2 regions of the Pseudomonas sp. rhizo66 genome follow, and region 2 is predicted to be linked to the other one. Evidence: predicted binding sites of a transcription regulator. Region 2 holds the regulator's gene; the other holds the start of a gene.

Region 1 (3,097 bases), on a different contig from region 2:
CGCACGTTCGGGGCGCATTCTAGCGCGCTCTGGGAAAAAACAAAGGCCCTAATAATCCTGCAATGATGTAAGCCATTGCCCGCAGAAAAACGCCCGTCGTAAACACGACCAAAGACGTACGAAAAATCCTTTCAGCTGCTCTCTCTGCGACAAACTCCAGACAAAAAAATGCCCGGCGAACCGGGCAAGTTTTTTGCTGCGCGTACTTACAGGTTGTAGCCGCGTTCGTTGTGTTGTGCCAGATCGAGGCCTACCGATTCTTCTTCCTCGGTCACACGCAGACCCATCACAGCGTCCAGGACCTTGAGGATGATGAAGGTGACGATCGCGGTGTAGATCACCGTGAAACCAACGCCTTTGACCTGAATCCAGACCTGCGCGCCGATGTCGGTGACGGTGCCGAAGCCACCCAGAGCCGGCGCAGCGAATACGCCGGTAAGGATCGCGCCGAGGATACCGCCGATACCGTGTACGCCGAACGCGTCCAGGGAATCGTCATAACCGAGTTTGCGTTTCAGGGTGGTGGCGCAGAAGAAGCACACCACGCCCGCCGCCAGACCGATCACCAGGGCGCCCATCGGGCCCACGGTGCCAGCAGCCGGAGTAATTGCCACCAGACCGGCAACCACACCCGAGGCGATGCCCAGTGCACTTGGCTTGCCGTGGGTGATCCACTCGGCAAACATCCAGCCCAGTGCGGCGGCAGCGGTAGCGATCTGAGTGACCAGCATCGCCATGCCAGCGGTGCCGTTGGCCGCAGCAGCGGAACCGGCGTTGAAGCCGAACCAGCCGACCCACAGCATGGCCGCGCCCATCAGGGTGTAACCGAGATTGTGCGGGGCCATCGGGGTGGTCGGGAAGCCTTTGCGCTTGCCCAGTACCAGGCAGGCAATCAGACCGGCCACACCGGCATTGATGTGCACCACGGTGCCGCCCGCGAAGTCGAGCACGCCCCAGTCCCACATCAGGCCGCCGTTGCCGGACCAGACCATGTGCGCGATCGGTGCATAAACCAGGGTGAACCAGATGCCCATGAAGATCAGCATCGCGGAGAACTTCATCCGCTCAGCGAACGCACCGACGATCAGCGCCGGGGTGATGATCGCGAAGGTCATCTGGAAGGTGATGAACACCGCTTCAGGGAACAGCGCCGCAGGGCCGGTCAGGCTTGAAGGCGTGACACCGGCGAGGAACGCCTTGCCCATGCCGCCGAAGAACGAGTTGAAATTGACGACGCCCTGCTCCATGCCGGTGGTGTCGAACGCAATGCTGTAGCCATAAATGACCCACAGGATGCTGATCAGACCGGTAATGGCGAAGCACTGCATCATCACGGAAAGAATGTTTTTGGAGCGAACCATGCCGCCGTAGAACAGCGCCAGGCCGGGGATGGTCATGAACAGCACGAGGGCTGTCGAGGTGAGCATCCAGGCAGTATCGCCGGAATTGAGGACTGGGGCCGCCACTTCGTCTGCCGCCATAGCGAGGCTGGGCATTACGATGGACAACAGGGCTCCTAGCCCTGCGAATTTACGCAGAGTCATATTGTTTTCTCCTGGGGCGTTGGGGTTTGTGGCGGCTTTTAAATCGCGTCGGTATCGGTTTCGCCGGTACGGATGCGGATCGCCTGTTCCAGATTGACCACGAAGATCTTGCCGTCACCGATCTTGCCGGTGTTGGCCGCCTTGGTGATCGCCTCGATCACCCGATCCAGATCCTTGTCGTCGATGGCCACGTCGATTTTCACCTTGGGCAGAAAATCGACCACATATTCCGCGCCGCGATACAGCTCGGTGTGACCCTTCTGCCGGCCGAAGCCTTTGACTTCAGTAACGGTAATGCCCTGCACGCCGATTTCGGACAGCGACTCGCGCACGTCGTCCAACTTGAACGGCTTGATGATGGCAGTGACTAGCTTCATGAAACTCTCTCCCGAATTGGTGGACTTGCCCCAGGAAAACAAACCCGACTCAAGTCTAAGCGCAGTGCCTGGCTTTGTAACGCATCGTCGGCCTTACCTGCCCGACTGACGCCAGCTAACCGCTGCTGACGAAACTCCCCGCTCCGTCTGCCGCACTGCATTCGTCACAGCGACTGCATCAGTGCATGGGTCGAAGGTGACTAAGCAGAAACCTTGCCATCTCGCCAAAATCCCCTGATTTCAATCCCTTGGCCGCTGCCGCAAGCCATCCCGTGCAAAACGCCATCCGGATACGCACAACAACGGTGCGTCGCCGTCCGTCCGCCTGCGCGAAAAGCGTGCATCCCTGACCACGAGATTGACTATAGACACTGCGTGATACACTGCCGGCCATTGTTTCCAGGACATCCACCATGCTCGCGCCCAAAGACTTCCTCGACGCCCTGAGCGGCACCGCCTCCCGCCTGTTCAGCGGCGACACCCCGCTGCCGAAAGCCGAAATCGAAAGCCAGTTCAAGATGCTGCTACAGAGTGCCTTCAGCAAACTCGATCTGGTCAGCCGCGAAGAATTTGATAGTCAGATGGTCGTGCTGGCCCGCACTCGCGCTCGCCTCGAAAGCCTCGAAGCCAAAGTCGCCGAGATGGAAGCCAAGCTGACACCGCCCGCGGAATAATCCGCGCCCCCTGTAGGAGCTGCCGAAGGCTGCGATCTTTTGATCTCCAGCCCTTCAACCATCCCGGCAACGTCCTACAACCTGCACCACCGCCGTCCGATTGCGCCGAAAAGCCCAGGTTTCTAAGCTCACCCGATACTGAATGTTCAGCACCGGGTTTGGCGACCTGGATCGAATTTGACGCAATGCAACTAAACTCACAGAGAGGTTTTTTCTCTCAACGAGTTATGGCGGCTTTGCGTGGGAGACCTCAGGGTCTGCCGGTTTCGAATTCACCGGTTCGCCAACCCGCGCATAGCTGCCACCCTTTTCGTTTGGCGACGAACAGAAGCAGTTTTCTTCACTTGAATTCGAGAACTGAACCATGGACGAAAACTACCTGACACCTAGCATCTTCACCCGCCACAAACTCCCCCTCCACGCCCTTCTCATCCAGAACCAACCCTGGTTCTGCGCCCGAGACCTGAGTCGCCTGCTGCACATCTACCTCAACGAACGCATG
Region 2 (3,097 bases):
CGTCGCACTGGATGTGCTTGCTTCGGACATCTTCAAGCAGTTCGGGGAAACGAGAAAGGTGGCTCGGCAGGTTGCGTGCATCAATCGATACGGCTACCAGCGGTTGCGCCAGTTCGGTGTGAATCAGCGCGCGTTCGGCCAGTTCCGGCAGCAGGCCTGCGGGCAGGTTGTCGATGCAGTAATAGCCGTTGTCCTCAAGAACATCCAGAGCTGTGCTTTTACCCGAGCCGGAGCGGCCACTGACGATGATCAAACGCATGATTAATGCCCGTTCTGCTCGCTCAGGACGACCTGATACAAGGCTTCGCTACTCGGTGCGCTGCGCAGTTTTTCGCGCACTTCCTTGCGATCAAGCATGCTGGCGATCTGACGCAGCAACTCCAGATGCGCATCGGTGGCAGCCTCCGGGACCAGCAGGACGAACAGGAGGTCAACCGGTGCGCCGTCAATGGCGTCGAAATCAATTGGAGCGTCAAGGTGCATCAGCGCACTGATCGGTGCTGTGCAACCCTTGAGGCGGCAATGGGGGATGGCGATGCCGTTACCAAAACCGGTAGAACCGAGTTTTTCACGGGCAATCAACGCCTCGAAGACATCTTGCATCTCCAGATCCGGCACTTCTCGGGCGATCAGGTTGGCAATTTGTTCGAGGGCTTTCTTTTTGCTGCCGCCCGGCACGTTCACGAGGGAACGGCCGGGGGTCAGGATACTTTCAAGTCGGATCATGGGGTGGGGGGTTATCGACCGGTCGCGCCCTGGAGCAGGCTCTGGGTCTTTTCCTTATGCTTTTTGAGTTGTTTATCCAGCTTGTCGGTCAAGGCGTCGATCGCCGCGTACATATCGGTATGTTCCGCGTTGGCGACCACTTCGCTGCCGGGTATATGCAAGGTGGCTTCGATTTTCTGCTTCAGCTTTTCGACGCACATCGTGACCTGCACGTTGGTGATCTTGTCGAAATGGCGCTCCAGTCGTTGGAGTTTTTCCTCGATATAGGCGCGCAGAGGTTGGGTCACTTCCAGTTGGTGTCCACTGATGTTGACTTGCATACAGCTTCTCCTTCGTTGCCAGTGCATAAAGCGGCAGGCTGGATAGCCTGCCACTGGAACGCTGTAACGTGGCTTACATCAACCGCTTGCGTTCGCTCGAAGGCGCGATCCCGAGGGATTCGCGGTACTTGGCGACGGTGCGGCGAGCCACCTGAATGCCTTGTGCCTCCAGTAAACCAGCGATCTTGCTGTCACTCAACGGCTTTTTCTGATTTTCCGCGGCAACCAGTTTTTTGATGATCGCGCGGATCGCCGTGGACGAGCATTCGCCGCCTTCGGAGGTACTGACGTGGCTGGAGAAAAAGTATTTCAGTTCATAAATACCGCGCGGGGTATGCATGAATTTCTGCGTAGTCACCCGGGAAATCGTCGATTCGTGCATGCCGACCGCTTCAGCGATGTCGTGCAGGACCAACGGTTTCATGGCTTCGTCGCCGTATTCCAGAAAACCGCGCTGATGCTCGACGATCTGGGTGGCTACTTTCATCAGGGTTTCGTTGCGGCTTTGCAGGCTCTTGATGAACCAGCGGGCTTCCTGCAACTGATTGCGCATGAAGGTGTTGTCGGCGCTGGTGTCGGCACGGCGGACGAAACCGGCGTACTGGGCGTTGACGCGCAGACGCGGCACCGATTCCTGATTGAGTTCGACCAGCCAGCGCTCGTTGTCCTTGCGCACGATAACGTCGGGGACAACGTATTCGGCTTCGGTGGACTCGATTTGCGAGCCCGGGCGCGGATTGAGGCTTTGTACCAGTTCGATGACCTGGCGCAGCTCGTCTTCCTTGAGCTTCATCCGGCGCATCAACTGGCTGTAGTCGCGGCTGCCGAGCAGGTCGATGTAATCGCTGACCAAACGTTTCGCTTCAGCCAGCCAAGGCGTCTTGGCGGGTAACTGACGCAATTGCAGCAACAGGCATTCACTAAGGTTGCGCGCACCAATGCCGGCCGGTTCGAACTGCTGGATACGGTGCAGAACGGCTTCGATTTCGTCGAGTTCGATGTCCAGTTCCGGATCGAACGCCTCGAGAATCTCTTCGAGGGTTTCATCCAGATAGCCCTGATTGTTGATGCAATCGATCAGGGTGACGGCGATCAGGCGATCGGTGTCGGACATCGGTGCGAGGTTCAGTTGCCACAGCAGGTGGCTTTGCAGGCTCTCGCCGGCCGAGGTGCGGGTGGTGAAGTCCCACTCGTCGTCATCGCTGCTCGGCAGGCTGCTGGCGCTGGTCTGGTAGACGTCTTCCCACGCGGTATCGACTGGCAGTTCGTTGGGGATACGTTCGCTCCAGTCACCTTCCTCGAGGTTGTCCACCGTCGGCGCGGTTTCCTGATACGAGGGTTCCTGGATCTCGGTGTTGGGCTTCTGTTCGGCGTTGTCGGCCATTGGGTCGGAATTGTCGAAGTCGTCGCCTTCTTCCTGGCGTTCGAGCATCGGATTGGATTCCAGCGCCTCCTGGATTTCCTGTTGCAGATCCAGGGTCGACAATTGGAGCAGGCGGATGGCCTGTTGCAGCTGCGGTGTCATCGTCAGCTGCTGGCCCATTCTCAAGACTAGCGATGGTTTCATGGCAGGGGCTTAACACCTTATTCGCCGGCGCTATGCGCCATCCACTACAGGGCGCCGAAGCGCCAAACTTAAGCAAATTATATGCCTGAAACTGAAGTGTTTGCCTAGAGCGCTGTAACAATTAAAGCGTATTAAATCCTGCTTGAATCGATACAGCGCCCCGGCGGCGCACCGGGCACTGTTGCGCTTACAGGCGGAACTCGTGGCCCAGATACACTTCCTTGACCAGATCGTTGGCCAGGATGGTTTCTGCGTCGCCTTCAGCGATCAGTTGACCATCGTTGACGATGTAAGCGGTTTCGCAGATATCCAGCGTCTCACGGACGTTGTGGTCGGTGATCAACACACCGATACCCTTGGCCTTGAGGTGGTGGATGATCTGCTTGATGTCGCCGACCGAGATCGGGTCGACACCGGCGAACGGTTCGTCGAGCAGGATGAATTTCGGTGCAGTTGCCAGCGCGCGAGCGATTTCCACGCGGCG

Evidence for each region. Region 2 encodes sigma-54, which starts transcription at its own class of promoters, with help from an activator protein. Its sites were predicted from a motif close to ANTGGCATNNANNTTGCTNT; they were not measured.
Region 1: a site for sigma-54 is predicted at 2,123-2,142, ahead of glnK (P-II family nitrogen regulator). Genes of this name have one in related genera too.

Annotation. Positions count from the first base shown of each region.
Region 1 is NZ_JAUJWZ010000002.1:365,644-368,740, reverse strand. Features, by position in the region: gene QZR14_RS03670 (ammonium transporter) at 207-1,544, opposite strand; gene glnK (P-II family nitrogen regulator) at 1,583-1,921, opposite strand; gene QZR14_RS03660 (accessory factor UbiK family protein) at 2,335-2,595, shown strand; gene QZR14_RS03655 (BRO-N domain-containing protein) at 2,960-3,097, shown strand, end outside.
Region 2 is NZ_JAUJWZ010000006.1:206,106-209,202, forward strand. Features, by position in the region: gene rapZ (RNase adapter RapZ) at 1-259, opposite strand, end outside; gene ptsN (PTS IIA-like nitrogen regulatory protein PtsN) at 262-726, opposite strand; gene hpf (ribosome hibernation-promoting factor, HPF/YfiA family) at 738-1,046, opposite strand; gene QZR14_RS09755 (RNA polymerase factor sigma-54) at 1,120-2,613, opposite strand; gene lptB (LPS export ABC transporter ATP-binding protein) at 2,801-3,097, opposite strand, start outside.